Regions from separate parts of the Desulfosalsimonas propionicica genome, predicted to be linked through region 4. Evidence: riboswitches for the same ligand, from Rfam matches in the RefSeq annotation. Region 4 holds a riboswitch; each other region holds the start of a gene.

Region 1 (7,933 bases), on a different contig from region 4:
TATAACTGCGGCGATACCGCCGATGATCAAGCTGATCGGAACCGGACCAATGGTCTGGAAGGCCAGGTATGGCTCCACTGCGTCGTGGATTTCCTGGAACCGTGATGTTCCGATGATGAACTTGATGCCGCCGGAAATCAGAAGCGCACCCGTGGAAAGCTGAACCCCCCGGATGACCGACTGCGGCGTGGCTTTTCGGATCAGATCAATTGCCCCGGTCACCCCGACGATCAAAAGAAAAACCCCCATGAGAAGAGACGAGGCAAGAATCTGGTCTGCGCTAAGCGATGTGGCAATGGCATAGGCGCCGATGACCTTCATGGGTTGGACCGGCACCGTGATACCGAAATAGATCCCTGAGAGGATGAAAAAAATCCCGATGCTCAAAAACAGGCCCAGGGGGTCGAGCCCGTTTACAAGCACCATGGCAATGGCAATGGGCAGAAGTGTGCCCAGATCCCCCAGGGACCCTGCAAGCTCCATGCGGTTGAATCTGAAAGTCTCGGACATCATGCTTCCTTTCGGCTATGCAAAGTACTGGTGCAAGAGCCTGGCACACAGGGCAAACAGCACCAGGCTGAACAAAACCCGGATGGTTTTTCCCTTCAGCCGGGTGCTCATCAGCCTGGCTCCGGCCTGGCCCCCGGCAAAAGAGGCAACTGCCGCAGGCAGGATAAACCACCAATTGATGGCTTCCATGGACACATAGCCCAAAAAGCCCGTGAGCGAAGAAAAGCACACGATAAACGTCGATGATGCCGCTGCAATTTTGGTGGGGGTTTTGAGTACGTAAATTAAAAGCGGCACCACAAAAACGCCCCCGCCGATTCCCAGAAGTCCGCCCAGAAGGCCGATGCACGCGCCGATGACAATACCGCCGGCCATTTTTTTCCATGGCGCCAAATAGCTTTCTTCGTCTTGCCCCTGCGGGGAAAACAGCATGCGAAGGCCGGCTGCAGCCAGCACTGCGGCCATGACCAGAAGAAACGGGCCAAGGGCGATGCGGACATTTAAAAAGGAGCCCACGGGTGCGGCCAGGGCCGAGGATACGATCAAAGGGATGGACAGGGAAAAATCCACCATTTTTTTGCGTGCGTAGGCATAGGCCGCTGATCCGGCCGCCACCAGGTTTAAAAACAGGGAGGCGGAAGCCGCAGCGCTTTTTGTAAATCCCAAAATCACAAAAAGCGGGGAAAATATCAGTCCGCCTCCCAGCCCCACCATGGTGAGCAGAAACGAGATGAAAAATATGGCCCCAAACAGGGCAACAGAGATGTTCATGGCAGCAGCGCCTAAAGCTTATTTTTCATTTTTTTCCTGCTTCGGGGAATTGCACGTGCAGGCGTGGTTCTCAACGTCTCCGTGGCAGATGCGAATCTGTTCGTTCGTGCATTTTTCGGGTGCGTTTTTTAAGAGTTCTGGGTTTTGGCAGCAATTGTTGTCTTGACTCATGACTGACCTCCTTTGTCTGAATTTGAATTTTTTAATGACCCGGCGATGATAAAGGGTTTGGCCGGGCTTGGGTCCAGCAGATGGTTTGCGGTTTTATGCCATTTGGCCAATGTTTCTTCATTGACCCGGTAGTGGACGAAATAACCGCGTTTTTCGCCGATCACGATGTCTGCGTCCCGCAGTATCCGCAAATGCTGGGACACGGCCGCTGGCGAGATGTTCAGTGATTTGGCCATTGCATTGACACACAGGGTGCGGGTTTTGAGCAGATCGATCATCCGCACGCGCGTGTCCACAGACAAAACCTTGAATATCCGCGCAGCATTTTCCGCAGTTGGCATCCATCCTCCATTTGATTAAGCAATTACGCAGATACTATTATGCAGGCGCGTGCCTGTCAATGGGAAAAATTTTATGCATAGTTGAGGCGGTATTGATATATGGTGAATCCCGGCTATGCGGAATCCATGTTTGCCTAAATCAGCTGCGCCTGAAATGCGGCGGCCAGGCCCAGGAAAATCAGAAATCCCATCACGTCGGTCACAGTAGTCAGGATGATGCTGGAGCACTGTGCCGGATCAAGTCCCAGCTTTTTCATCAGCACTGGGATTGCAGCACCGGACAGCCCGGCAAGCACCAGGTTGAAAAACATCCCCAGGCCGATGACCAGGCCCAGGAAAGGGTTGCCGTTCCAGACCCAGGCCACCATTGCCGTGACCAGGCCGATAACCACGCCGCTTGCCGCACATAGTGCCCCTTCCTTCAGGATCAGCTTTGAAACCTTGTTGCCCGGAATCTCGCGCATGACCAATCCCCGCATCACCACAGCCAGGGACTGGGCGCCGGCGTTGCCGCCCTGACCGGCCACCACAGGAAGAAAAACCGCCAGGATGGTGAGCCTGGCGATCAGGCCCTCAAACATGGCCACCACGGCGGCCGCCAGAAAGGCCGTGGCCAGGTTTACGTGCAGCCAGGGCAGACGTTTTTTCAGAGAAAAAAGAATTGGTGAAAAGGGCCGTTCATCGGCTCCGGCGCCAAACATCCGCTGGAAGTCCTCTGTGGCCTCGTCCTGAATGCCATGGATCAGCTGTTCGGCCTTGATGATGCCCAGCATATGGTTTTCGCTGTCAACAATCGGGGCTGCAAAATATCTTCTTTTGGACAGCTCGTTGCCCGCCTGTTCCCTGTCAACAAAGGCATGGATCGAAAATACGTTTGTCCGCATCATCGATTCCAGGGGCTGTTCGGGAGAAGCCAGCATCAGATCCCGCATGTTCATTACGCCAACGAGGCGTTCTTCTTCATCCACGACATAGCCATAAGAAGCGGGCAGCCGTTTTCTGGCAAGAGAGCGGATCTTTTCGACGGCCTCCCGGGCGGTAACCTCCTTGTGAAAGGAAAGGAAATCCGTGGTCATGAGCCGTCCGACGCTGTCCTCGGGATAGGTGAGAAGTTCCTGGATCTGTTTTTTGAGCTTTCCGGGTATATGTTCGAGCAGGCGCTCCCGGGCCTCATTGGGTAGATGCATGAAAATGGTTGCAGCCAGCTGGGGATCCAGAGACGATGCAATTTCCCGGAATATAGCCGGTTCTGCGTCTTTTAGCAGCGCTGCCGTGTACCCGACCTGCAGATGGCGAACGGCACGCACGGCCAGCGGCGCCGGCAGCGCACCCAGAACTTCAACCGCCTCTTCTTCGGTCATTCTCGCCAGGCTGCGCGCAGCGGCAGCCGTATCGTGCTCAAAGAATTTTTCTACCAGCGGAAGCAAAGAAGATTCCTGTTCCATGGGCACTCCTCACCTGGTCATTTAACAGGTAACGCGCATTGCGTAGTTGTAAATTCCTGTAAATATTCCGCATTCAAAAAGGAAATCATTTGATCCCGTTTACTTTGTTTTCAGTCCCCGGCTTTATTTGACAGTTTCGTAAAGAATAAGTTTTTCGATGGCGCCATCTTATTTCAATTGTGTGATCGTTACTCTCCTTGTAAACCAAAGGAGGACAAAAATGCAAGGTGATCACAAGCACAGCCGCGTTGGCATCTGTTCGTGACGCCGGGCGCGCAGTTCGGAAACGACCGCTTGTGGGCCGGAAAGGGCAAAGGGAAACGATTCCCCTTGACAATGCGTTTTTTGTATTATTATAAACATATACTTAAAATTTGATCTGTCCGGGTGCTTTTAACAAAGCCGAACAGGGAACCCCGTGTGAATCGGGGACGGGCCCGCCGCTGTAAACGGGGACGAAAGCTGCACAATGCCACTGGTCAATAAGATCGGGAAGGCGCAGCCGGTAGATTGATCCGTGAGCCAGAAGACCTGCCTGAACAGATGCAAGGGGTTTGACTGTGCTGGCAAGGTTGTGCCCCGGAATCAATCTGCGGATAAAAAAGGGAAATCCCGGATCGTTTAAGCGATCCGGGATTTTTTATTTGGCTGTTGCGCCCTGAAGAGATTTGTCTTGACAGCAACGGGAACTTTTGACTATGCCTATTTCTTTAAAACAATCGGAAATCAGAAGCATTTCCATAAAGCGTTTTTTAAAAACAGCATCATTTGTGCAGGCCCGGGGCGTGTACAAATGCAGAAAAGTACACAAAAGCCACGAAGGCTGACACAGGAGAAAAGACCTGTATCTGTCCTCGTGGCTTTTTTTTGTGTCGCAGGAATGCGGCGCATCGCAGATATTGGGCTTTTCACTTTTCCATCATATTTGAAAATATAAAATGACGGGATCAGGAGCTTGATCATGAAATTGAAATTTACGGCGATACTGGCTGGCGTTTTCCTGGCCTTGTTTCTTGCCGGCACCTGCCCCGCGCAAACCGCGGAAGGCGGCGATACCGGCGAAAAGGTGCGCAGCAACGTCTTCGAGTCAGTGCAGACCCGCAAACAGACCCAGAAAGAACGCGAACAGTGGCAGGAAGAAAAACAGGAACTGACCGCTGCTTATGACCGGCTTCAGGACAAAAAAACACGGCTGGAAAAAGAGCGGGCGCTTTTGGAGAAAAAAAAGGCTGCTGCTGAGAAGCGGATTGCCGGTAAGGAAAAAAAGCTCGCAGATATAGAGCAGATCACCGAAGACATCGAACCCTTTATCTTGCAGACCGCAGACAGGCTCGAAGAGGTGGTTGAAAACGATTTGCCCTTTCTTGCAGCGGAGCGGGAAAAAAGACTGGACCGGATCGGGGAATTGATGGCAGATCCCGGCAAATCAGTGAGCGAAAAATACCGCAGGGTCATGGAAGCCCTGTTGGTGGAGGCTGAATACGGAAACACCATTGAGGCCTATCAAAAAAGCATTGAGGTGGACGGCCGCAGCCTCAGGGCAAATATTTTTCGCCTGGGAAGAATCAGCCTGTTTTACCAGACCATGGACCAGGAGGAATGCGGCTGGTTCAATGCGGCGGAAAACCGATGGGAAAAGCTGCCTGCGACACACAACAGCAATATTGCCGCAGCCATTGACATCGCCGCCCAACGGCAGCCGGCCGAACTGCTCACTCTGCCGCTGGGAAGGATGGTGGTAAAATGAAAAAAAAGATTCTGACTGTATTTACTGCCGCCTGTGTCTTTTTTTCCTGCGCCCCTGTTTTTGCCCAGCAGGACATGCGCGAGCTGCAGATAAAGGCCCGCATGCAGAGACAGAAGCTTGAAAATCAGGCAAAACAGGAAAAAAGGGCCGCTGAACAAGAAGCCGGGCAAACCCGGCAGGAAATCACGAAAAACAGAAAGAGCCTCAAACAGGCCATTGCCGGTTTGGAGAAAGAAACCCAACAACAGGAGGAAAACATCGCCTCCCTGGAAAAAGACATGGAAGCATTTTCCGCCAGGGAAAAGGAACTTGACAGCGAGCTGGCTGAAACAGACAGGATTGTAAGTGAACTGGCGGGAACAATAAAGGCCAATGCAGACGATATCACTGGTCTTGCAGAAGGCAGCCTCCAAAACCCCCTGGCGCCCGGGGCGCGGGCACTTCTTGAAAGCATCGCAGAAAAGCGCAAATTTCCGGGCATGGAAGATATCCGGATGATGGCAGAAGTCCTTTACAAACAGGTCCGGCTGTCCGGAAACGTCCGGGTTAAAGGCGGCACCATTATTGACCGCTCAGGAGAGGAATCCAGGGCCGGGATACTGCTCATAGGCAATTTTACAGCAGCATACAGGACTGACCAGGAAACCGGTTTTCTGAAACATTCTCCCGGCAGCGGGCAGCTCTTTGCCCTGTCCAGCCTTCCGCCGGGGGGAATGCAGCGAAAAATCAACGACTACATGGACGGCAAGTCCATGGCCGTGCCCATGGATATCACCCGGGGAGGCGCTTTGCGCCAGCTAACCCATGAGTTAAGCCTTTCAGAGCAGATCTCGGAGGGCGGCCCCATTGTATGGCCGATCCTGTTTCTGCTGGGCCTGGGACTTCTTATTATCGCCGAAAGAACCATTTTTCTGCTGCGCAGAAGGTTTGATGCAGAAGGTTTCATGCGCTCCATTAAAGAACTGGTAAAACAGGGCAGGTTTGAAAAATGCAGGCAGGCCTGCGACGGCCACGGGACAAAGCCGCTTCCGCGTGTTATCAGCGCGGGCCTTGACTGCTGCCACATGCCCAGGGAAGAAATGGAAAACGCCCTGCAGGAGGCGATCTTAAGGGAAATCCCGCCCATGGAAAGATTTTTGTCCACCCTGGGCATGCTGGCGGCCATTGCCCCGCTTCTGGGGCTTTTGGGCACAGTTACCGGCATGATTAACACTTTCCACGTGATCACCACCCACGGCACCGGTGATCCGCGCATCATGTCCGGCGGAATCTCCGAGGCCCTTGTAACAACCATGCTGGGACTGGCCGTTGCCATACCTATGCTCATGGCCCATACCTGGCTTAACCGGGCGGTGGAAAAAGATATCGGGGAAATGGAGCAAAACGCGGTGGCCCTGGTCAACATGGCCCACAAGAGCCGCGGGGGGCATGAACACAACAGCGGGGAAAACCGGCAGAAATGATCCAGGACCTGTTCACAGCCCTGTACCGGATGAGCCAGTATTTTGAAAGCGGCGGAATTGTAATGTTTCCGCTGGCGGCTTTAAGTCTGGTTATGTGGCTGCTGATAATAGACCGGGTCCTGCACTTCAGGCGGCTTTATCGCAAAAACATGAGTTCGAAAGCGGCCTGGGCGCATATATCAGAAAACCGGATGCCGGATCCGGCCCACTACCAGGGAGCCATTTCGGTGCTCGTGGCAGAGTTTATACGCAGCAGAAGCGGCGATCCGGTCCTGGACCGGTTCATACTCGATGAAACCGTATTGAAGATCAACCGGTCCATGGACGACCATCTTGCCACCATCGGCGCCCTGGCTGCATCAGCGCCCTTAATGGGGCTTTTGGGAACGGTTATCGGAATGATCGTCACATTTGACGTAATCGCCGTGTTTGGCACCGGAAATGCTAGGGCCATGGCCGGGGGAATTTCAGAGGCCCTGATCACAACCCAAACCGGGCTGCTGGTGGCTATCCCCGGAATGTACATGAAGGGTTTTTTAGAGCGAAGGGCGCAGAAATTAAAGCAGCGCACCGCTGTCATCGGCTACTATCTGCGCAGACATTTATAAAAAGGCCCAAAAGAGAATCTCATGATCAATATTACATCTGCAAGGCGGAACAGAAATACCACCCGGGAGCTTAATATTGCGCCCCTGATCGACATGGTTTTCATCCTGCTGATTTTTTTCATTGTGACCACCAGCTTTGTAAAAGAGACAGGAATAGACGTCAGCCGCCCCACAGCCACAACCGCTGTCAGCAAAGAAGACGCCTCCATTCTTATCGCAATCGACGAGGACAACCGGGTTTTCATGGAAAACCAGGAGATAGACGTGCGCGCTGTTCGGGCAAACATAGAGCGTGCCCTGGCTGAAAATCCCGAAGGCGCCGTGGTTGTGGTGGCCGACAGGGCAAGTAGCACGGGAACCGCTATCAAGGTAATGGACGGATGCAGGCGGGCGGGGGCGGAAAATGTTTCTTTGGCGGCAGATGTTCCGGGCGGGGCGTAAATGAGGGGAAAAGAACCCGAAAATTCCTATTTCAGAGTGCTTTTCAGGCGAAGACGCGGGGCATGGGCAATGGCTGCAGCAGCGGCGGCAGCCCTGAACCTGGCAATCTTCGCCCTGGTGCCCTACCTGCTTGAAGCCGATCCTGAAATAAAAACCTACAAAAAGATCGCCTCGGGGATAAACGTGATCCGCATGCAGGAGCCGGAGGATCCTGAACCAGAGCCAAAAGAAGAAGAAAAAGAAAAGGAAGAAGAAAAGGAAGAAGAAAAGCCGGATCCGAAAAAAGAGGCTGTTGCAAAAAAAATCGCGCGGCCGGAAATGACCGTGCCTTTTGACATCAATCCCAGGCTGCCCGCGGGTCCGGACTCCCTGGAACTGCCGGAGATGACAACGCCCCAGGCTTATTCCCCCAAAGACATGTTTTCGGCAGGGGAAC
Region 2 (7,933 bases), on a different contig from region 4:
ACAAGGACCTGGGGCAGATGGTGGCAGACGGCCAATTCCGGGAGGATCTGTTTTACCGGTTAAACGTGGTCAACCTCCACATTCCGCCCCTGGCCCAACGCACTGACGACATCGCCGCACTGGCACAGCATTTCATAAACCAGTATGCAGGGCGGAACCGCAAGCCCATCAAGGGCTTTACGCCCAGGGCCATGGATGATCTGCTCAAATACCCGTGGCCCGGAAACGTACGGGAACTGGAAAACGCGGTGGAACGCGCGGTCATCCTGTCGCCCGGCGAATACATCACGGAAAAAGACCTGCCCTTAAACATTTCGCAAAACAACGGCCGGGCGCAACCGCAAGCTGCCACGCAAGCCGGGGCTGCCGGGGCTGATGAAGGCGGCTCCCTTGACAAAATGGAACAATCCGCCATTGTCAGCGCCCTGGAACGGGCCGGGGGCAACAAAAGCGAGGCGGCCCGGCTGCTGGGCATCACCCGGAGAACCCTTTACAACAAGCTGGAAAAATACGGCCTCGGGTAAAGCCGGCAGCCGGGCCCTTTGCTTTGAGCCGGCGCCCGGCCCTGTTATGCGCCGCCGCCCTGTGCGGCGGTACTGCGCCCCGGCGCCTGCTTGTCTCCGCCAATGTCTTGTGCAAACAAGGCCATGCCCTTTTTCATGGCGCAAAAATCACCGCACATAGTGCAGGTCTCTGCCTTTTCCGGGGCCCGGGAGTCCCTGATCCGCCTTGCCTCCTCCGGAAACATCAAAAGACTTTCCAGGTCCTGCCACTGCATGTCGCGCCTGGCCAAAGCCGCCATTTTCTCGGTCTCCCGCCGCTCCGGATATTTGGAGATATCGCCGATGCGGGCGGCCAGGCGCGTGGCACGCACCCCCTGGCGGACATCTTCGGCATTGGGCAGGGCCAGGTGCTCGGCCGGGGTGATGTAGCAGATCAGATCCGCCCCGTAGCGTGCAGAACTGGCCGCACCGACGGCGGCGGTGATGTGGTCTAAGCCCGCACCGGTATCGGCCGGAATCGGGCCGAGCACGTAATACGGGGCATTGCCTGACATTCGCTTTTCAAGCATGATGTTGCCCTGGATTTCATCCATGGGCACATGACCCGGCCCTTCCACCATCATCTGGCAGCCCGCGTCGCGGCCAATTTCGGCAAGCTCGCAGTTGATAACCATCTCGGCCACCTGGGCCCGGTCGTGGCTGTCATGGATGGCCCCGGCCCGGATGCCATTTCCAAGGGAGAGCACGGCGTCATATTTTTTCATGATCCCGCATACCCGGTCAAACTGCTCGTATAAGGGATTTTCCCTGCCGGTTTTCTCCATCCAGGCCACCATAAACGTGCCCCCCTTGGAGGCCAGGCCGCCGTAACGGAATTTCTGCCGGCGCAGCCGCTCGATGGTGTAACGGTTGACCCCGCAGTGGATGGCCATGAAACTCAGGCCGTCTGCAAGCTGTTTTTCAATAAGATCAAACAGATACTCGGGATCCATACGGGTGGGATCACCGGTTTTCCGGATGGTGTCGTGAAACGCCTGATACAGGGGCACGTTTCCCACCGGCAGGCTCGTGCTGTGGATGACCGCCCGGCGCACGGCGTCAAGATCGCCTGCGGCAGACAGTTCCATGAGGGTGTCTGCGCCTTCTGCTTCGGCCACCCGGGTTTTTTCCACCTCCAGGGCGATATCGCAGATATCCGAGGATGTGCCGATGGAAGCATTGACCTTGGTGCGAAGGCCGGTGCCGATACCCACCACCTTCTGGCCGGACCGGCCGGGGTTGTTGGGAATCACGATCCGGCCGGCTGCCACCTGACGAACAATCTGCTCCACGGCCATGTTTTCGTCTTCGGCCACCCGCTGCATCAGCGGAGTGACCCGGTTTTGCCGGGCGAGTTCAAGCTGGGTTTCCATGTTTGCCTCCTTTTTAATCCATTTTGATGAGTTCGGAGAAAGTCGGTTCTGCCGATTTTCCGATTCAAACAAAAACCCCGGCCAAATAAAAAAAGGGCTCCGACCGGAGATTTTCCTCCCGTCGAAACCCTTTGCCATCGGATTCCGATATCGCCTGTTGCAGGCACGTCTTCTGGCTTGCCGGATTTCACCCGCCCTCTGCCTTCCCGCAGGGGATTTAAGCCTGCAGTGGCCGCATCATTGATGCGAAAAGACGGTATTTCCGGTTACAGCGCCGGGTGCGCCGCGGATTTGCACCGCGTTCCGTTTGCCTGAACCGCAACATTTGCTGCTTCTGATTTTTGAAACACCTTTATCCCTTTTTGCCGCCGGTGTCAAGCCGGGTAAAAAGAGACAGAATAAGGATGTGTAAAAAACCTCCCCGGCTATCAAAAGCCAGAGAGGTTTTATTTCAAACTATTCCCGCTCTTCGATTTCCTCCCAGATCTTTTTCATGGTGTGTTGAACTATGCGTTTCCGGTCGCGGTAACTGGTGTGGAGCAGGTCATGTGACTTGTGGGAATACGGTTTGCCCAAAAAATCGTCATATAGTTTAATGATAAGCGGGTTGTTGTGGGACTGACGTACTGGTGCTTCACGATCTATATTATAGAGTGCTGCCTGGCGTGCCTGCCAGGAACTCTGGTATGCGTGTTTGCTCCGGGGTTGTCCCCCGCCGCCCATACAGCCGCCCGGACAGGCCATGACCTCCACGAAATGGTAGTCTGCCTCTCCGTTTTGAACAGCCTCCACCACCTGCCTGGCCCCCTTGAGGCTGTGGGCCACGGCAACCCGCACCGTAGGATTGCCTTCGCCCATATCAATGGTGGCCTCGCGAACGTGTTCAAGTCCCCGGACCGCCTCCATCTCGATGGGTCCCAGCTCAAGGCCGGTTATCTTCTTGTGGACCGTTCGCAGGGCAGCCTCCATTACACCGCCGGTTGTGCCGAAAATGGCCGCGGCCCCGGTGTATTCACCCATGTAGATGTTGTCAAAGGCCGAGGGTTCAAGCTCCGGAAGCTTTGTCCCTTCCCGTTTCAGCAGCCGGGCGAACTCTCGAGTGGTGAGCACCACGTCCACATCGGGAATGCCGTCCTGTATGAACTCCGGCCGTTGTGCCTCTTCCTTTTTTGCCGTACAGGGCATGATGGAGATCACCCGCATCCGCTTTTGGTCCACGTTCATTTTTTCCGCCAGATAGGTCTTGGCGATAACCCCGAAGCACTGCTGAGGAGATCGGGTGGTGGAGATGTGAGGACGCAGCTCCGGGTAATTTTTCTCGGCGTAATTGACCCACCCCGGACAGCAGGAGGTGAACATGGGCAGACAGCCGTTTTCCCTGAGCCTGCTGAGCAGTTCGGTCCCTTCCTCCATGATCACCAGATCGGCCGTAAAATTGGTGTCCAACACCACGTCCGCCCCAAGGTTTTTAAGGCCTGTGATGATCTGCCCTTCCACGTTGGCTCCCGGGGGCATATGGAACTCCTCGCCCAGGGCCACCCTGAGGGCCGGAGCGAACTGGAATACCGTCACCACCTCGGGGTCATAGAGGTAATCGATGACTTTTTCGGTGTCATCTTTTTCCGCAAGGGCCCCTACCGGACAGACCAGGATGCATTGCCCGCAACTGACGCAATCCGAGTCGCCCAGGGGCAGCTGATCTCTGACACTTATCTCCGTGGCCAGTCCCTTTTCCTTAATAACAAGCACGTCCGCCCCCTGAATTTCCCTGCAGACAGTGACACACCGGAAGCAGCGGATGCATTTGGACATGTCCCGTTCTATGGCGGTGGAGGAGCTGTCCTGTGTTCGCTCAAGGTAGAAGTGCGGGTAGTGGTACCGGGTCTTCTGGAGCCCCACGAACTGTGCCACATCCTGGAGTTCGCAGTTTCCGTGGCGGATGCAGGTGGCGCAGTCCTGGTTATGGTCGGCCAAAAGCATTTCCACCTGAAGCCGCTGTTTGGCCCTGACCGCCGAAGTCCGGGTGAGCACCGACATTCCTTCTTCCATGGGTGTGGTACAGGATGTAACAATCTGGTGGTGAGAATCGTTTTTCCTCTTGATGTCGACCAGGCAGACCCGGCAGGCGCCCGGAACGTGTCGGATGTCGGCCATCTCGCAGAGGGTGGGGATAAAGTGGCCGGTCTTTTTGGCCACATTCAGCACGGTATCGTCGGCATTGAATTCCACCTTTTTGCCGTTGATATATCCAATCATGAAAAACTCCTTATTGTTCGGTAATGACGGAATAGACCCGGTAGCAGCGCATGCACCGGCTTGCCTCGTGATAGGCCTCGTCAACGGAGATGGGTTCTTCCACCTCCTCGAAGATCCTTTTGCGGATTTCGGGGTCCAGTTCCCTGACCTTGACCCGGTATTCGTGCTTGATGGGTATGGAGACGCCTTTTTTGATCATGGGCTGTATGGCATGCACCAGCCGGGACATCCGCAGATCCGGATTGAAACGGATCCGACCGTGGGTAAGATAATTGTCGATACCTTCGGCACCCCGTTCGCCCTGGGCCATAGCCTGGATAAGGGTGGCCGGTCCGGTGACGCAGTCGCCGCCGGCAAAGACTCCTTTGCGGGTGGTCATGAGGGCATCTTCTTTCACATCGATCATGCCCCATTTGTTGAAATCAACATCATCTTCAGGCAAAAGGAACCCATGCTCGACCTGCTGGCCGATGGCCGGCACAACTGCATCGGTTTCAAGGGTGAATTCCGATCCCTGCATTGGGGTCACCGATCGCCGTCCGCTCTTGTCGGGTTCTCCCAGTTCCATTTTGATCAGCTCCAGGCCCTTTACCCGGCCGTTTTCCGAGATGATCCTGGTGGGATGGGTAAGAAAATGAAAAATAACACCTTCTTTTTCCGCGCCCTCCACTTCCTCCTGGTCTGCGGGCATTTCGTTGCGGCTCCGGCGATACACCAGGTGAACCTCCCTGACCCCCATTCGCAGGGCCGACCGAACACAGTCCATGGCCACGTTGCCGCCGCCCACAACCACCATTTTCTCCCCGAGTTCCATGGGGATGCCCCTGTCAATGTAGTCATGGTTGATTTTAAGGAGGAGGTCGACGCCAAAGGCGTATCCTTTCAGCTTGGGGTCTTCTCCGATGGCTCCCATGGCCTTGCCCTTGTGGGTGCCCACCCCTAAAAAAATCGCCTGATAGCCGTCTGCGTAAAGGCTTTTCAGCGTAAAATCCCGGCCCATTTTCCGGCCGTAGAAAATCTTTCCGCCAAGGGTCTCGATGATACCGGTTTCCTTGCGCAGAACTTCCTTGGGCAATCGGTATTCGGGGATTCCCGTAGCCGCCATCCCTCCCGGCACGGCCCTGGCCTCGAAGACGTCCACCGGATATCCCTTGAGCAAGAGGTGATATGCCGCTGAAATGCCTGCAGGTCCGGCGCCGATGACAGCCACTTTCAGGTCGTCGGGTTTCTTTTCAGGGACCGAGTAGGCGGAGAACCAGTCGTTTGTGGTGTATTTTTCGTGATCAGCAACAAAGCGCTTAAGTACCTTGATGCCAACGGCCTCATCCACCTGGGTCCGGCGGCAGGCCATTTCACAGAAGCGGACGCAGACCCTGCCGCAGGTGGCCGCCATGGGGTATTTCTGGAGGATGACGCCCAGGGAGTGGGTGAACTTTCCGTCCTTGATATAGTCTATGTATCGCGGAACATCCACCCGGGAAGGGCATGCCTCAATGCAGGGGGCCGAAAGATAAGTGGCCCCCGGCTGCCTGGCTGCGCCGTTGCGGTTCTCCATCTGGTGGAGGAGTTCCTCCCTGAAATATCGAATCATTTCCAGAAGGGCTACAGTGGCTGTCTGGCCCAGACCGCACATGGAAGTCGATTGGATGTGCTCGGCTATTGTCTCGATCTCATCGAGTGCCGGTGCAGCGACCTGGCCTGCGGCCATGGCCTCCAGTTTCGATTTAATGATCTGGGTGCCCACCCGGCAGGGTGTGCACTTGCCGCAGGATTCCCTGGCCACCCGTTCCATGTGCTGGAGCGCTGCATCCAGCAGGTCCACATCCTTTTCAAAGATGAAAAACCCGTGGCCGCCGAAAAACGCCTTGATTGGATTGCCCGGATTGAACTCGTCAAAATCCCGGAAAGCAGGATCTTCTTCAATTTCGTATATCTTCCGGTTTCGGTTGTCTATGACGTTGCCGTCCCAGGCCCCGAAAATGACCTTTGCCATGTGTGCCTCCGTGTTAATTTGGTTAGATAGTGCCTGAACGAAAACTGTCTTTTCCGCCAATCTCTGCGTCCGGCCCAAATTTGAATCCTCAAAATACGCCGAGTATTCCTGCGGTTAAAATTTCCGCCGTCCTTGACCTTGATGAAAAATCCTGGTTTTCATTCGGGCAATAGATAATAAAGTTCATACAGTATTTATTTTAAAATTGACCCGGATTCAGGAATTGCGGTTTTTCTGATTCGCCCGGTCGAGATAGATCTGGCGGGCCGCCGGAAACGGGCTGAGCGCGCGGTCAAAAATCCCGAGCGTATAGGCGATGGTCAGGCCGTAATTGGCCATGGGAACGCCGGATTTCCGTGCAAAAAGCTGCCTGGAAAGCATCTCCCGGCGGTTCCACATGCAGGCCCCGCAGTGAATGACAAGCTGATACGGCCTGAGATCACCGGGAAAATCGTGCCCCCGAACAAAGGAAAATTCTAGTTTCCCGCCGACATATTCAGTCAGCCAGTTCGGAATCTTTACCCGTCCGATGTCTTCGTCAACCGGGTGGTGTGTGCATGCCTCGGCAATAAGAACATGATCGCCGGGCCTGAGGGTTTCGATTGCCATTGCCCCTTCCACAAATGCCTCAAGATCCCCCTTGGCGCGGGCAAAGAGGATGGAAAAACTGGTCATGACAATAAAATCCGGCGTGTCTGCCGCGACTTTGAGAAATGCCTGGGAATCGGTCACCACCAGAACAGGCGGGGTTTTCAAAAGATCCAGGGCGGTTGACAGCTCACTTTCTTTGACAATCATGGAAAGCGCATTTCCGTCAAGAAGATCCCTGATCGACTGGACCTGGGGAAGGATCAGGCGTCCCTTTGGCGCTTCAATGTCAATGGGAGTGACCAGGATCGCAAGATTGCCGGGCGGGACAAGATCAGCCACTATGGGCGGAGCCTGTAGAAAACTGTCAGGGGTCACCTGGATCAGGGCCTGCCGGAGATCGATCATCCCTTCGCCCCGGGTCGCCACTGCATGGACCAGGGCAATCCCCTGATCGAAAAGCTGTCGGCAGCACTGCTCTCCGGCTGATGACAGGTCGGATTTATTAAAGACCAGGATTACCGGGATCTCCCGATGCTGAAGTTCCTTCAGGATCTGATCCTCAAAGCTGGTCCATTCTCCGGCCGGGACAACGAGTATTGCCACATCCGTGCGATCCAGTATCGCCCTTGTCCGGCTGACGCGTTTCCGGCCAAGGGCTCCGGAATCATCAATGCCCGCAGTATCGATAAAAAGAACCGGACCAATGGGAAGAAATTCCATGGGTTTTTCAACCGGGTCAGTCGTTGTTCCGGCAATATCGCTCACAATGCTGACCTGCTGACTGGTCAGGGCGTTGAGAATGGAACTTTTGCCGACATTGCGCCGGCCGTAAAGGCCGATATGCAGACGAAAACCTTTGGGCGTTTTGGCCATGAAGGTCATCCTTTTCAGTTTATTGCTATATAAGCAAAGCCCGCGTTCATGGAGCAGGATGCAAACGGGCTTGGGCATACCATGATGATCCGGGTTCAAACGGATCAGAAATAGAAATCCCGTGCATCGCTGGTTTGAATTTGTTCAATCCTTTGGATCAGTTTGCGGCGTGTTGCATTGTCATCGAGCCGTGCAATTTCGTCATCGACAAGCTTTTTGCCCACAGCATGTGTCCTTTCTGACGCGTAATCGGTCAAATACTCAGTAAGCGTGGTCAGGGCATTGGGCGTGCAGAATCGTTTTAT
Region 3 (7,933 bases), on a different contig from region 4:
GGATTTTTTGCAGCCGGTTCGCCCCGCTTGATATCCATGCCCGCACCCGCACCCAGCTGGAGGCCGGTGAGGAAGCCCGGGCGGCCTTTGTGCGCCATGCCCTGGCCGCAGATGCCGTTTTTGTCACGTTGATGGCGGGCGCCCATTCCTGTCCGGTCTGGGAGGCGCTTACCGAAGCCATAACCGTGGCGCGGAGCCGGGGCGGGCAAACGCCTTTTTTTCATGTGCAGCCCACGGGCAGCAATGCGGATGCCCTGAAACTGGTTGAGGACTATAGCGACGGCCTGGAAAACGGGGCTGATGTGTGGACCCGGCTGAGCCGGTATTATCGTTATGGCGGTGTGGAAAATCTGCTCAATCTGTTAATTTTTCTTAGCAACCGGCTATACGGCAAGGCCCAGGCTTTTGCCCCGCCCGCTCCTCAGCCCTTTGAAGGGCTGTATCATCCGGATCATGGCCATATTGCCGATTTCGAGGGCTATCGCCGCAGCCTGGATCCAAACCGGCCCACGGTGGGCATCTGGTTTTATCAGAATTTCTGGACGAGCAACAACAAGGCGCACATTGACGCCATTGTCCGGGAGGCAGAGTCTCAGGGGGCAAACGTCATTTGCGTGTTCCACGTGCGCTTCAAGGATCGGCTGCTCGGAAACAAGGGCGCTGATTCCGTGATGGCGCAGTTTTTCATGGCAGACGACCGGCCGCTGATTGATGTGCTGATCAATCCGGTCATGTTCAGCCTGAATGCGGCAGCACCTGAATACCGGGGGCTGCTTGAGCGCCTGGGCGTGCCTGTCATCCAGGCCATGGCCACCACCCGGCCCATAGCGGAATGGAAGGCAAACCCGCAGGGGTTGAACAATGTGGATATCACCATCAATGTGGCCCAGCCCGAGCTTGACGGTGTGATTGTCACCGTGCCTGTGGCTGCCAAACAGTGTGTGGACACGGACCCGATCAGCGGGGCGGCGGTGAACAAGTACGTCCCCATACCGGATCGCACGGCTGCGATGGTTCGCCTTGCCTTGAACTGGGCGGCGCTTCGCCGAAAGAAAAACGCGGAAAAAAAAGTTGCCATTGTCTTTCATCATTACCCGCCGCGAAACGATCGCATCGGCTGCGCGTCGGGGCTGGATTCTTTTGCCAGCGTCACGGATCTGGTGGCGGCCATGAACGGAAAGGGCTACCGGGTGGATCATCTCTATACGGACGGCAACGAGCTGGCCCGGGCGCTGACTGCCTGCATGACCTGTGACCAGCGCTTTCTCCCGCCCGATCAGATGGCCGACCGGTCCCGGGCAACAGCCGGCCCGGAATATTATAAGCCATGGCACAAGGCACTGCCCCGGCCGATTCAGGAGCAAATCCAGGCGGACTGGGGGCCGGTGCCCGGCGATCTTTTTGTCCATGAGCAGCGACTGCTTTTCCCCGGGTTTTTAAACGGCAATCTGTTTATCACCATTCAGCCGCCCAGGGGATATTTAGAGCAAGTGGACAAGCTCTACCATGACCCGCACATGGCCCCGCCCCATCATTACCTGGCCCACTACCGGTGGATCAGGGAGGTCTTTGGCGCGGATGCAGTGATCCATGTGGGAAAACACGGGAGCCTGGAGTGGCTGCCGGGAAAAGCCGTGGGCCTTGGGCCGGAGTGCTACCCGGATCTTGCCATAGGGGATCTGCCCAATATCTATCCCTATATAATAAATGACCCCGGCGAAGGCACCCAGGCCAAGCGTCGCTCTTATGCCTGTATAATTGATCACCTGCCGCCGGCCCTGACAAACGCAGGGCTCTACGAGGAGCTGGCGGATCTGGAAAATCGGCTATTGGAATATCAGGAGGCCGCAGTCCAGGACCCGGCCAAGCTGGAGATCCTGGCGCCCATGATATGGGAGGCCGCTGAAGCGGCCGATCTTGTAAATGACCTGAACCTCACTCGCAAAGCCGCTCTTTCCGACGTGGCCGCCTTTATTGAAACCCTTCATGAGTATTTGGGAGAAATATCGGATACCACCATTGCAGACGGCCTGCATACCCTGGGCCGGCCGCCGGAGAATGCTCAATTGATCCGGACCCTGGTCCAGATCATGCGCCTGGCCAACGGATCGGTGCCCTCGCTTCGCGAAGCGGTTTTAAGGGCCTTGGGCTATGACCCCGAACAGGTATTTAACAGCCGGGGCCGGCCGGTAATCGGCGCGGCTGTTGAGACCGGGGGCCAGGTGCTGGAAAAAGCCCGGCAGCTTTGTGAGGATTTGGTAGGGGATCTGATGAATTCGGGAAAAGAAGCGGACGCGGCAGTGGAGGCCCAGCGGCAGCATCTGGGCAAAGCCCATCCGGCGGTGACCGAAGCCCTTGAGTTTGTCCAAAATGATCTGGCTCCGCGGCTTCAGCAGACGGAAAACGAAAGGATCGCCTGTCTTGGCGCTCTGGAGGGCCGTTTTGTGCCGCCCGGCCCGTCCGGGGCTCCCAGCCGCGGACAGGCGCACATTCTTCCCACGGGTCGAAATTTTTATTCCGTGGACCCTCAGAAGATTCCCACCCCTGCGGCCTGGGAAGTGGGCCGCAAACTGGGGGATGCCTTGATGGCGCGTTACCTTGACGAACACGGAAGCTATCCGGACAGCGTGGGCCTGATCCTGTGGGCAAGCCCGACCATGCGCTCCAAGGGTGATGATGTGGCGGAAATCCTCTATCTTTTGGGAGTTCGGCCGGTATGGCAGAAAGGCTCCGGCAATGTGCGCGGTGTTGAAATTATTCCCGCAGCCGAACTCGGCCGGCCGCGCATTGACGTCTCCCCGAGAATTTCCGGCATTTTCCGCGATGCCTTTCCGCTGCTTGTGGACTTGATCGATCAGGCGGTGCAGATGGTGGCTGCGCTTGCCGAGGCGCCTGAGACCAATTTTATCCGTCGCCATGTCACCCTGGATTTGGCGGAGCTGGCCGGACAAGGGCTTGAAGGAATAGACGCTTTCCGTCAGGCCACATACCGCATCTTTGGCTCTGCTCCCGGCAGCTATGGCGCGGGCGTGGCCCAGCTTGTGGAATCAAAGGCCTGGGAGACGGTTGATGACCTGGGCAATATGTATATTCAGTGCTCTTCTTATGCCTACGGAAAAAACAGCTTTGGCGAGTCGTCGGAAAAGAGCTTCCGCAAGGCACTTTCCCGGATGTCGGTGACGGTTAAAAACGAGGACACCCGGGAAAAGGACATGATGAGCTGTACGGATTTCTACAACTACCACGGCGGCCTGATCACGGCCGTGCACGCGGTGACCGGAGGCCGACCCTTTTCTCTGGCCGGCGACTCGGCCGATCCGGACCGGGCAGCGGTCCGCACCACCACTGAGGAAGCCCGGCATATCTTCCGCGCGCGCCTGTTAAACCCCAAATGGCTGGAAGGTCTGAAACGCCACGGATTTAAAGGCGCGGGCGATATATCCAAGGCCATGGACATCATCTTGGGCTGGGATGCTACCGCCGGCGTGGTGGATGACTGGATGTATCAGCGCTTTGCCCGGAAAGTGGCCCTGGACGCGAATATGCAGGAATGGATGAAGCAGGTCAACCCCTATGCCCTGCAAAACATCCTGAATAAACTCCTGGAAGCTGTGCAGCGAGGCATGTGGCGGACGGACGCGGAAACCCTGGATGCCCTCAGGAATGCCTATCTGGATGCGGAAGGCGAGGTTGAGGCGGCAACCGACGAGCAGGCTGAGTGAAACGGAAAAACCGGCGCAGCAGCAGAAGCATCGTCCTTATCCGGATGGCCGGCTGCCCGGTAGAGCCCATGGTCCCTTCCGATCACATAATCCGCCTCCTCGCTTGCCCCCAGTTTGTGATGGGGTGTGCGATAGATCCTGCCATCAACGCTGAGTTCGTAATCCGGCACATCCGACCATCCCTCCGGGTGATACACCGTGCGGAAAAATTTGCCGTACCGAATAACATAGACAGGTTCGCTCATTTGCCATGCCGGATGGCTAGGGGCGGCAAAAAGCTTCATCATAGCAGCCTCTTTATTTTAAAGGGTTTTCCAAATAAAAAAGCCCTCCAGACACGTGCAACGGTGTCTGGAGGGCTGCACCCAGTTTTCTTGGCCCTCATCTATTGCGAATGGAACAATTTGTCCATTCGGAGCTGTCCATCAGGTTCGGCATCTGTAGCTCCGCAGAAACACCGATATATGGGTCAAGGCAGGTCTTCTGGCTCCCCCGCCTTCTCAGCGGCCTTCCCATGGGGCTTGAGCCCTACAGTGGCGCACAAAGGCTGAAAAGGTCTCCGTCATCATGAGACGGATCGGGGTTACAGCGGCGGGACCGCTCCCGGCTTTCACGGGATTCCCTATTAAGCAAACTACACCCTAACACTTTTATTCATATTGGCTGCACAGCAGACTGTCAAGGGAAAGTTCCGGAAAAAAGGAGCTATGTCTGCAACCGGGTGGCGCCGGGCGCGGAAACAGCTGATAAAAGCCTCGTCGCCAAAGACCAGATCCGGGCAAGCATTTACCGAGTTCGCCTTTTCCGTATATTGCGATTTTTATAACAATGGGTCAGACCGTTGTCTCAGTTCCGGCATGATTGGTTTCCATGAAGTGCCTGGAGGAGTCCTCGTCCGGGTAAAAGTCTTCTGCCAGGGCAATGCTGTTGAAATTCTTGCGCACCCATTTGTGAAAGGCGTTGGCAAAGGCGGGATCATGAAAGCGGATCACTTCGCCCAGGCAGTTCAGGTCCTGCTGTATGCGCCAGTATAGATACATAAAAATACCCCCTCGAATTTTGGCCTTAATAAAAATTTTGTTTTTCCAATCAGATATGGGTCAACCCGGTTTCGCCCGGATGGGTACTGAAGTTGAGCAGGCGATGGAGAGTCAAAACTCGATGCCTTTCTGTGCCGTGATCCCCGCTTGATAGGGATGTTTGAGGGCCCTGGTTTCCGATACCAGGTCAGCCGCGGCCATGAGCGGCTTCGGGGCGTCGCGGCCGGTGACGGCCACATTCATCCCGGAAGGCCTGCCCGCAAGGGCCGAGAGAACCGTATCCATATCCACCATGCCGTAGTTGAGCAGGTAGGTAAACTCGTCGAGGACCACCAGATGATACTTGCCGGAATTTATGGCGTTTTGGGCAAACGCCCAGGCCTCGCGCGCAGCCGCCTTGTCCTCTTCCAGGTTGTCGGATTTCCAGGTAAAGCCACGGCCCATAACGTGGAAATCGATCAGGCCGTCAAACCGGCCCACCGCATCCATCTCCCCGTATTTCCAGGAGCCTTTGATAAACTGGATGAAGCAGACGTTAAGCCCATGGCCCGCGCTTCTCAGGGAAAGGCCCAGGGCGGATGTGGTCTTGCCCTTGCCGTCTCCGGTAAACACCATCAATAATCCTTTTTTCAATCTTTTTTTCATTTGATTTGTTCCTCCAGTCGCCATTTCAGCTGCCATTTTGCAACCTGGGCAGCGGTCATGAGGTCGATTTTGCTGCCCTGAAATTTCGTCTTCACATCGCCTATGGCGTAAGGGATTTCATGGCGCAGCTATTTCAGTTGATGCTAAAGAGAATATTCAATGCCCATGATTGCGTAAAAACCAGGCTGTTCATACCCGAGGCCTTCTTCGATGGCTTCGTCCAGCAGGTTTTCGATGCGGCCATAGAGGTTCAGGCCTTCATAAACCTCGTAGCGGCCGGAAACATCCAGCCGGAAATAATCCTCCATTTCGAGGTCCCCTTTCCAGCGCAGTCGCGGGCCGCAGTAATAGCCGGTAACCCCGAAATTGTATTTTGCCGTTTCATAAAAAAGACTGATATTGCCTTTATTTCTGGCGATCTGGACGGTTCGGTAGCGTTCTCCGGCCTCTTTGCTGTGCGATCCGGTATAGGTGTAGTTGCCGCGAAGATTCAGGTGGTCGGTCAGGGCTGCGCCAAATGAGAATTCCAGGCCGCTGACTTCCTGGGAATCCCGGTTGGCGTATTGGCCATAACCCGAGTCCCGTCTTGGATTGACGATGGTGTGATCAAAAACAATGACATCATCCAATTCCGAGTAGTAATAGGTCAGTTCCGCGTTTAACCGACCGTTCATGAATTCCTGGCGAACACCGCCTTCAACTGTCCAGCCGGTCTCAGGTTCGATGTTTTGGTTTCCATAGGACGGATCATAGAGGTTGGAAAACGTGGGGGCCCTGAAGCTGGTCCCGTAGTTTGCAAACAGGGTGGTCCCGGTCCGGAGAAATGTATAGGCCGAGCCGAGCTTGCCGGTGGTCTCACTGCCATAGACTTCATGTTCATCCCGCCGCAGGCCGGCGGAAATAATCATGGCGTCATTCAGGAGCATTAACTGGTCATTGACATAAAATGAGTAGTTGTAAGTATCCGCTGAGACATCGCCATACCGCCCCCATTTCCCGCCTTCCTGGTACAGGTATTCAAACCCGTAAAGCATGGTATTGGAACCGGCATTGCCTATCTGCATATCCCATATCAGGTTGTAGTCCGTCATCAGATTCTTGTGATCGTAGCCATATGCCTCGCCTGTACCTTTATCGTAAATCGGAACGGCCTCACCCTTATTATATGCGACCCCGTCATAGGTAAAATTGTCAAAGGGTGCGGTTTCATATCCCAGCAGACCATCATCCTTGTCATTGCGGTAATGATCTTTCTCAAACCAGCCCAGCATCATTTTCTGGCGAAAGGCATCATTGATCCGGTGGGAGATATTCAGGGTGGTGATGTGATGTTCATACTCGTTGGCGTTATTCGGGTCCGGGGTTTGAAAGGCATAATGCGCATCCCGGTTCTCGAGGAATTCATTGGATTCATTGAGTTCAGCCGCCTGAAACTCGCTTTTGACATACAAATAGGCCAGTTCCACATCAAAAGGGCCGGGATGCCAGCCGAGTTTAAGGGCAGGGGACAGGTTTTTGTAATACTCCTCGTCGTGGACCCCGCCGCTGTCGGTGTAGGCCGCAGCCACGGCATAATCCCAGGTCTCCCTACCGCCCCGCACGCTGCCGTATCCCTTTTTCCATTCCAGGGAGCCGTATTCGGTCCCCACATTGTAATGAACACCAGGTTCCCCGCTTATGGTTGTATAGGACATCACGCCGGCTGTGGTATCCGAGCCGTACAATGAGGCCTGGGGGCCGCGGAGAATTTCCACGGATCCGATCAGTCGGGGGTCGATATGCCCGAGAAAATGGCCGGTTCCGGCACCATAGGCCTCATTGATCTTCATACCGTTGACAAGCACCAGAAAATGACCATCATCGTATCCCCGAAGCTTTGGATAATTGAACTGGCCCGGGCCGCCGGCCTGCTTGAACTCGACACTGGGGGTGAAGCGAAGAATCTCGGTTGTGTCTGTAAAGCCCCCCAGCTTGATCCGGTCTTCGGTGACAACGGTTACCGAGTCCGTGATATGCTCAATTTTGCGCTCGATCTTGGTGGACTTGACCACCATGTCATCCATTTCGGTTGTTTTTGCTTCCCCGGGTTCCTGCGTTCCAGTGCTTTCCCTTGCGTCTTTTGCCTCATTTGCAAAGGCTGCAACTCCCGTCGGGGCGCACGCGAACACGAGTATGAGCAGAAGCAGTTTGGCACACAATTTTATGTGGCACGTCATCGCGGTCCTCCATGTCCGTATGATTTGGTTTTTGTCGCCTGTCCTTACTTAAAACTGATAACGAAGCCCTATGGCAAAATTGCGTCCGGGCATGGGATAACCGTCTTTGTGGGCATAATCCCTGTCAAAAAGGTTTTTTATTTCGCCGCGCAGGCTCATGTCTCCATAACGGCCCCAATTGACAAGCCGTTTTTCCACTGAAAGATTGGCCACTGCATAACTGGGCAGTTTTTCGCCGCCATAGTCAGTCAAATGGTCTGTGTAGGTCAGGTTGAATGCGGCTGAGAAGCCTTCTAAGTCGTGAACCCGT
Region 4 (7,933 bases):
TGAATATGAATGAAACCTATTACGACTTCGGTGAAGGAATCAGTACAGCAGATATTCTTGTCGCCGGGGGAGTCATAGTTGACAACAGCAATGAAACTGCCGGCATGGTAGCCGTGGACGATACTGAGCCCGGGTTTTCCTATACCAGGGAATCCGGCTGGAATAACTATGATAATGAGGATTTTTATAACGGAAACTACCAGAATATCAATTTAAACGGAGGGGCGGTATCCGCCACCTGGCAGTTTGATGTGGAAGATTCCGGGGAATACGAAGTTGTTGCAAGCTTTTCCATAAATACCAATAGGACAGACAGTGCCGAATACACAATTGATCATTCCGGTGGAACTACAACGGTAACACGGAGTCAACACGGTCCCGGCGTTACGCAGCAATGGGAATCACTGGGAACATATGATTTTGACGCGGGCAGCAATGCAGCACAGATCACCCTGAATTGTGCAGGGACAACCAGCAACGATTACGTGGCAGTTGATGCAATCAGGCTGGAGCCCACGTTTACCGTCTCTGATCCGAATGTTTTGTTTGCAGCGGGCAGCGGATGGTCTTTTGCGGAAAACGGAGAACAGTACGGAGAGGATTACCTTTATACAGATGACGGCTCCGGGAATTACACGGCCACATGGACTGCGAATAACCTGGATTCGTCTGAAAGCTATACAGTATATGCCCGCTGGACGGGGGGAGGCGACTCCCGTCTTGAGAATGTAGAATATACGGTTTACGATGATGGCACTGAAAAGGCCAGTGCCTCGGTAAACCAGAAGGAAAACCACGGTGAATGGGTGCAGATTGCTTCGGGTATCGAGTTTAACGGCTCGGGAATTGTAAAAATCGACCAGGAAGCAGACAACAGCGGGATGTGTGCAGATGGGGTGGCGTTTATGCCTTCTTCCGGACCCTCGCCCATAAACCTTGTTAGGGCTCATTATTACGTTCAGGCAGATGACGGCACCATGTATCTTGTTAATCTGGACGGTGAAATCGAGTATTGGAGGATAAACGATGCAAACGACAATATGAAAGTTGATAGTGTCTATGAACTGGAAAAGGCGAGTGATCCGCCTTCTGAAATTGTCACCGGTCGCAGCTATAATGAGGAGCGGGTCAATTTTGGCAACTGGTATTCATTTTACCGAAAAAGGGAGTTGACAGCAAAAAATGCGGTTGCCAACGTAATAGATGATGTGCAGGGCGTCTATATCGGTATACTAACGATCCATAAACGGCTTGAACAGCATGCCCTTCCCATTCAGGTGGATCTCGATGGCACCCTGTATGAGGAAGCAGAAAGCCTTCTGGGATCTCTTTACACGCTGGATTCAAGCGGCGGTACTCCTCTGCGAACAGGTTTGAAACAGCTGGGAGAATATTTCAGCGGAAGCGGCGGGGGGCTCAGACCTTCGTCAATTTCTTCAATGCCGGCCTATGTAAGCGGTTACATGTCTGAAGACAGCTACCCGTATTTTACAGAGGACAAGGGCGGAGCATGCCAGCAGGCATTCAGCATTGCCATGACAGACGGGTACTGGAACGGAAGCAATCCGTCTATTGGAAATGAAGACGGAAATGACGACACTGATTTTGACGGGGATCCGTTCGGGGACTCATATTATAACACCCTTGCAGATGTTGCCATGAAATATTACGAAGACGATCTGAACCCAGACCTTTCCGATGTAGTACCCACGCGAAACTGGGATCAGGCCGCCCACCAGCATATGATTACCTATTCAGTGTCTTTTGGCGTAACCGGAACCATTGACCGCAGTGTATATCCTGAATGCGGGAGGGGGGGCTCCTGTCCTTACTGGCCAAATCCCGGAGATTCAGAGCAGAACAAGATCGATGATCTGTATCATGCAGCGGTAAACGGACGCGGAAAATACATTAACGCCAGTAATCCCCAGGAATTAATAGATGCCATGGGCGAGATGATGGAGGATATAGAGTCCAGGCTTGGATCGGCTGCTTCTGTTGCCACCAATTCTGTCCAGCGTACTGTTGGCACCACCATTTATCAGGGGATTTACAACACCGATAACTGGCACGGAGATGTCATGGCCAAAGAGGTAGAACTGGAAAGCGGGTCTGTCGGGTCCACAATCTGGAGTGCGAGTTTGGAGCTCGAAGAAGTATCATGGGACAGCCGGGAAATAATTACTTATGACGGTACCAGCGGAGTTCCGTTTCGATACGGACAATCCGGGGTTCCTTATGAAGAAAATCTTGTAAACTACCTGCGGGGAGATCCGTCAAATAATGTTTCAAACGGAGGTACATACAGAACCCGGGCCAGCAAGCTCGGTGACGTGGTGCATTCTTCCCCTGAGTATTATAATGGTGTTGTCTACGTTGGAGCCAACAACGGTATGCTCCATGTCTTTGACGCAGAAACCGGAGAAGAAAAGTTCGCTTACATCCCCAAGATTCTTATTGATAAGGGGAGTCTGCCTGGTCTGGCTTCAACAGATTACAGCCACCAGTTTTATGTGGACGGGGCTCCCTTTGTGCGAAAGATCAGCGATACCACAACTTTGCTTGTCGGCGGGCTTCGCAAGGGCGGCAAGGGCTATTTCGGTCTCAACGTGAGCGATTCGGATGCAATAAGTGAGGTCAGCGCAGCAGATCTTGTGAAATGGGAATATGCAGCTGACAGCAACGGAGATGGGGTTGTTGATGACAGCGACCTGGGCTATTCCTACAGCTCCGGTTATATTGTAAAAACCAGGGCAGCCGGATGGGTGGTGATATTCGGAAACGGCTACGGCAGTGAAAATGAAAGCGCAGTATTGTATATTCTGGATGTAGACGATGAAACCGGTGCACTATTGTCGGTTACAAAGATAGATACCGGTGCAGTCGGCTGCAACGGGCTGTCATCTCCGGCCATAACGGACGTGAATTCAGATGGGTATGCCGATTACGTGTATGCCGGCGATTTGAAAGGCAATCTCTGGAAATTTGATTTGACGGATACTAACGGAGACGATCTATACGAGATAAGTGACTGGAAGATCGCATACGGGACGGAAACGAATCCAGAACCCCTTATAAAGGTCAGCAATGACAGCGGAGGCCAGCCCATTACCGTGGAGCCGGACGTTATGCGGATGGGCTGCGAACCGGGGCAGGAAGGATATTTCGTGGTTTTTGGAACCGGACAGTATATTGCAATGACAGATTTTGAAAATACCGATCAACAAAGTTTTTACGGGGTTTGGGACTGGCAGGACGCCTGGCCTGAAGATGAACAGGCCTCCAGATATCTGGGAGAATTTACGGCAACAGCTGCTAATCCTGTCCTTTCAAACGCGCCTGACAACGCGGACAGTTTAACGCTGCTTGAGCAGACCGCAAGTGCTGCCGGAAGCGATTGGCGTATGTTTTCTGATAATTCAATTAGTTATTTTACTCCTACTGAAGGGGATATAGACAGTGAAACCGATCATGCCGGGTGGTATTTCAATCTGCTTGATGAGCGCGCCCGGGTTATACGGGATCCCTCGCTTCGTTCGGGCTCCGCACGGGATTCCGGGATTGTGAACTTTATTTCGTCTATTCCGTCAGAATCCCCATGCGATGCAGGCGGATATTCCTGGCTGTACAGGGTCAGCGCATGCAGCGGCGGCCGCTCAAACAACCCCCAGTTTGACACCACCGGGGATAATAAAGTCAATAAAGACGACGATGCAGAAAAAAGCGGCAAATCTTTTGACCAGATGATCTATACTCCCACTTCTATAGGGGATATGGATTATCTTACCGATTCCACAGGTGATATACAGGAAGAGGCATCTTCAGAGCGGCCGGAGGGAATGGTCTACTGGCGTATACTTCAATAATTCTTTTTTCATTCAATCGAAAGGATACAGTTTTATGTATGCTGCAATAAAGCCTATAGCCAAAAAGATTGTTTTTTATTCTTGCATTCTTGCATTTGCTGTTATCCTCGGATTTCCTTGCAGCAATGCGAGTGCACAAAACGACAGGACAGATGTCAAAATAGAACGGATTCGTCCTGCTCCCAATTACAATTCGTCTGAAACGGACTTTTCAAAAACAACCAGAAAATATTTTGATGTTATCGGCCCGCTTGACTATAAATTCGATACAAGAATCGTGGTTGGAGACAGGAATTTTAACATTGCCGGTAATAAAGCAAGGACAACAGGAGTCAGAGAGGGCGACTATGTGGGTGTGCGGTTTAACGATGAGGGGGAGGTAATAGAGGTAAAAAGACTTAAACGCCCATCCCGAAGGTGACCTTCCGGGACTATTCAGGTGGTTTGCTGCTTGTTGCCAAGTATTATAAGGATATTATTATGAAAATTTTCGTATATATTATTTTGGTTATGCCTGTTTTATTTTTATGGAGCCTCCCTGTTGAGGCAGAATATTATCAGTATAAAGATGAAAACGGAAAGTTGCATTACACGGATGATATTTCCCAGATACCGGAACACAGCAGCGAAACCCTGAAAAAATTTGATTCGGTTTCTTCACGCCCTGAGAGCACACGGCCGGAGAGCAGAAAAAGAAATCAGTCACAGAACAGACATGCCTCGGGGGAGACCTGGGACGGGAAATTAGAAAATACCGCGAAACAACTGGATAGCGAAAGAGAAAAATTACAGCAGACTTACCAAGAACTGCAAAATGAAAAACAGGAACTAAAGCAGAAATCAACTGATGACATGACCAAAAGTGAACGAAATGCCCATGCCCGGAAGATTCGTGAGCTCAATTCCAGGATAAGACGCTATAACGAGCAGGAAAAGGCGTTCAGCGAAAAAATCAAGCGCTTAAACGGCCGTATAAATGATAAAGAGGATAATGCCGGGCAGAGGTAGGAAGAAGTTTTTTTCCACCATCATTGATCCGGAAGAAGGGGTTTTTCCGCAATACGATTTCCCGGTATTGACATCATCCCAAATCACAACTTTTCGCATTAGATGGGGGCATGCTTTTGGAGTTATTCCAAAAAAATTTCCCTGAAAGAAATCGATACTGCACTGCTTGTGGAAACGGTTGTAAAATACGGGGATGTGGATGACATCAAACTGCCTTTCAACCATTACAATGAAGCTGATCTCAAAGAGATCTGGCTCCGGCGCCTTGTACCTGACGAGCGCTTTAAAAAATTAAATTTTTATCTGGCCAGAATTTTTTTTAACACAGATCTTGACCGGTTCAAGCAGGGAATAAAAGGTTATGACAGGGCAGCCAAATTGCGAATGCTTGCTTTGCCAGACTAAAAGAACAGCCATGTGGCTGACCCACATATGAAAGAAAAGCAGACCAACTGGCATCAGTGGCAGGACTGGGTGGCTCAGGCAGGAAAAGGGCTTGGACTCGTTCTGGATGATTATAAAATCGGGAATTTGGAACGATTTGCCGAAGAACTGCTTGAAGCCGGAGAGCGTTTGAATCTCACTAGTGTGGAGGATCCTCTGGAAATTGCCGAAAACCTGATGCTCGATTCCATGGTGCCGGCAAAATTTATTGCATCCGGGGCCAGGGTGCTGGACCTGGGAACCGGGGCGGGCATTCCCGGTATTCCCATGAAAATCGCGTTTCCGGAGCTGGATTTAACCCTGATTGACAGCCGGCGCAAACGGATCAGCTTTGTGGGGTATGCTATCCGGCGCCTGGGGCTTGAAAACATCTGCGCCCGGCATGTGCGGGCCGAGGATCTGGCAGGGGAAGATCAAAAGTTTGACGTGGTGGTCAGCCGGGCTGTGACTTCCCTGGCAGAGCTCATGAATCTGGCCGCGCCGCTGCTAAAACCCGGCGGCGTGCTCATGGCCATGAAGGGCAGGGGGTATGAGACTGAGCTGGAAGACGCCGGGCTTGGCAAGCAAGTAGGGGAAGGCGGCCGGGTGAGGCTGGAGAAATATCGGTTGCCTGGGCTGGGCATTGACCGGGTGGTGGTGATGGTCAAAGCTGATTTGTAATTTCTTCTTGACTTTTCCTGTTATGTTTCATTAACATATGCGCAACATATCATTTCAGGTGCCTTACAAAGGCTGAAAAGGGAACCTCGTTAAAATCGGGGACGGGCCCGCCGCTGTAATTGGGGACGAAAGTCGCAAAAAGCCACTTTTTCAAAAAAAGAAAGGGGAAGGCGCGGCAACTCGGATGATCCAAAAGTCAGAAGACCTGCCTGAATGAGAAAATAGCCTCCGGGATATGCGCGGACCAGAAAACCCGGCGGCTGCATGTATCTGAGGATAAAAAAGGGACATCCCCGGATCGATGAAAATATCGGTCCGGGGATTTTTTTTGGGCTTGGGACGGAACTTGCAACCAAAATGAGCAGAAGGAGAAACTGCGATGAAAGGAAAGATGGTTTGCCTGGCATGTATTCTTGGCATGTTATGGCCCCTGTCAGGTATGGCACAAGAAACGGGTGGCAGCAGTGATCTCTCCGCGATGAGACTGGAAGAGGTTGTGGTTACAGGGCAACGCATTGAGGAACCTTTGCAGGAGGTCGATGCCAGTGTAACGGTTTTAAATGAAGAGGATATCCAAATGTCTTCAGCCACGAACCTGGGAGATTTACTGGCAGAAGAAAATATCGGACATATTTACAAGACACCCGGGAATCAAATTGCCATTGGAATTCGGGGGTTCCGGGGTGATTCAATGGGTAGTGACCTGGACAGCAAAGTATTGGTATTGTTAAACGGCCGCAGAAGCGGAACCTCCAACGTGGCTACAATCATGACAGAAAATATCGAGAGAGTGGAAATCATACGCGGCCCCGCATCTGTTCAATACGGCTCTACAGCCATCGGAGGTGTGATTAATGTGATCACAAAACAGGGAAAAGACAATCCGGCTTTTTTTGCAAAAGGCACGCTTGGCAGTTTTGGCTATCAGGAAAGCAAGGCTGGTTTCTCCGGAAAAAGTGGAAATTTTGACTTTTCCGGTGCCGCAAGCATTAGCAGCATGGATGATTATGATACTGCAGAAGATGAAAAATACAAAAACACCGGCTATGATGAAAAGAAAAATATCAGCTTAAACCTTGGCTATGAGTTTTTGCCTGAAAACCGGATAGGCCTTATGTATACAAGCCATGAGGCAGACAAAGTCGGCAGTCCAGATATGTTAAGTCAAAATGATCCGGATGACTACGTGGACAATCTGAATGAGTCTATCGACTTAATATACGAGGGGACCGCAAGGAATGGAATCTTTTCCTGGAAAACACGGTATTTCACAGGTGATGATGAATATAATTTTTATGATATTCCGACCAATACTGATAATTTTGAAAGAAAGACTGATTTTCAGGGCGCCCAAGCTCAGCTTACCTGGGATCCAGGAAAATATACCATAACATCCGGTGTTGATTGGATCAATTATGAAACCAGTCAGAACGCCCCCCAAAAAACTGAGTTTGACAATCCGGCATATTTTATCCTTGGCAAAGCGAGGTATTTTGAAGACCGCCTCACCATAACCGGAGGACTCCGCTACGATGATTACGAAGTTGAAGTGAAAAAAGGGGAGGGCGGAAAAGAGGATGAAGACAATATAAGTCCCAGGGTTGGGCTATCCTGGTTTTTTATGGACAACCTTAAGGTTCGTGCCAATTACGGACAAGGGTTCAGAATGCCTTCTGCAAGAGAGCTGGCAGGCGATTATGATATTGAGTACTATGGGTTTGCATATCCTTATAAAGGAAACCCGGACCTGGATCCGGAAAAAAGCCATACATACGAGGCCGGGTTGGACTGGTATTATCATGCCTTTGATCTTTCTCTGACATATTTTTACACTGATTTTAAAGATAAGATTGAAACAAAAACGGATATGCAAACATTCATTACCACTTGGGAAAATATTGGAGATGCTACTGTTGCTGGATTTGAAGGCAATTTTTCTTATGATCTGGCTACAC

The links. Region 4 has a riboswitch for cobalamin ahead of HNR65_RS04720 (TonB-dependent receptor plug domain-containing protein). Riboswitches for the same ligand answer to the same signal wherever they lie in the genome.
Region 1: linked by a shared signal. The riboswitch ahead of HNR65_RS12460 (hypothetical protein) and the one ahead of HNR65_RS04720 (TonB-dependent receptor plug domain-containing protein) in region 4 are both predicted to bind cobalamin.
Region 2: linked by a shared signal. The riboswitch ahead of thiC (phosphomethylpyrimidine synthase ThiC) and the one ahead of HNR65_RS04720 (TonB-dependent receptor plug domain-containing protein) in region 4 are both predicted to bind cobalamin.
Region 3: linked by a shared signal. The riboswitch ahead of HNR65_RS12045 (hypothetical protein) and the one ahead of HNR65_RS04720 (TonB-dependent receptor plug domain-containing protein) in region 4 are both predicted to bind cobalamin.

What each region holds. Positions count from the first base shown of each region.
Region 1 covers NZ_JACDUS010000007.1:119,906-127,838, forward strand. Annotated here, with positions in the region: gene HNR65_RS12435 (putative sulfate/molybdate transporter) at 1-513, opposite strand, end outside; gene HNR65_RS12440 (sulfite exporter TauE/SafE family protein) at 526-1,281, opposite strand; gene HNR65_RS12445 (hypothetical protein) at 1,300-1,452, opposite strand; gene HNR65_RS12450 (ArsR/SmtB family transcription factor) at 1,449-1,793, opposite strand; gene mgtE (magnesium transporter) at 1,928-3,238, opposite strand; cobalamin riboswitch at 3,607-3,791, shown strand; gene HNR65_RS12460 (hypothetical protein) at 3,912-4,175, shown strand; gene HNR65_RS12465 (DUF3450 domain-containing protein) at 4,200-4,985, shown strand; gene HNR65_RS12470 (MotA/TolQ/ExbB proton channel family protein) at 4,982-6,448, shown strand; gene HNR65_RS12475 (MotA/TolQ/ExbB proton channel family protein) at 6,445-7,056, shown strand; gene HNR65_RS12480 (ExbD/TolR family protein) at 7,078-7,497, shown strand; gene HNR65_RS12485 (energy transducer TonB) at 7,498-7,933, shown strand, end outside.
Region 2 covers NZ_JACDUS010000008.1:40,545-48,477, reverse strand. Annotated here, with positions in the region: gene HNR65_RS12820 (sigma-54-dependent transcriptional regulator) at 1-524, shown strand, start outside; gene thiC (phosphomethylpyrimidine synthase ThiC) at 569-1,915, opposite strand; cobalamin riboswitch at 2,061-2,245, opposite strand; gene HNR65_RS12810 (2Fe-2S iron-sulfur cluster binding domain-containing protein) at 2,372-4,171, opposite strand; gene HNR65_RS12805 (FAD-dependent oxidoreductase) at 4,182-6,164, opposite strand; gene hydF ([FeFe] hydrogenase H-cluster maturation GTPase HydF) at 6,381-7,628, opposite strand; gene hydG ([FeFe] hydrogenase H-cluster radical SAM maturase HydG) at 7,733-7,933, opposite strand, start outside.
Region 3 covers NZ_JACDUS010000007.1:23,937-31,869, forward strand. Annotated here, with positions in the region: gene cobN (cobaltochelatase subunit CobN) at 1-3,722, shown strand, start outside; gene HNR65_RS12045 (hypothetical protein) at 3,668-4,009, opposite strand; cobalamin riboswitch at 4,179-4,381, opposite strand; gene HNR65_RS12050 (hypothetical protein) at 4,556-4,762, opposite strand; gene cobO (cob(I)yrinic acid a,c-diamide adenosyltransferase) at 4,874-5,443, opposite strand; gene HNR65_RS12060 (TonB-dependent receptor plug domain-containing protein) at 5,551-7,623, opposite strand; gene HNR65_RS12065 (TonB-dependent receptor plug domain-containing protein) at 7,672-7,933, opposite strand, start outside.
Region 4 covers NZ_JACDUS010000002.1:296,582-304,514, forward strand. Annotated here, with positions in the region: gene HNR65_RS04700 (PilC/PilY family type IV pilus protein) at 1-3,866, shown strand, start outside; gene HNR65_RS04705 (hypothetical protein) at 3,901-4,287, shown strand; gene HNR65_RS04710 (DUF4124 domain-containing protein) at 4,347-4,874, shown strand; gene rsmG (16S rRNA (guanine(527)-N(7))-methyltransferase RsmG) at 5,307-5,978, shown strand; cobalamin riboswitch at 6,018-6,205, shown strand; gene HNR65_RS04720 (TonB-dependent receptor plug domain-containing protein) at 6,358-7,933, shown strand, end outside.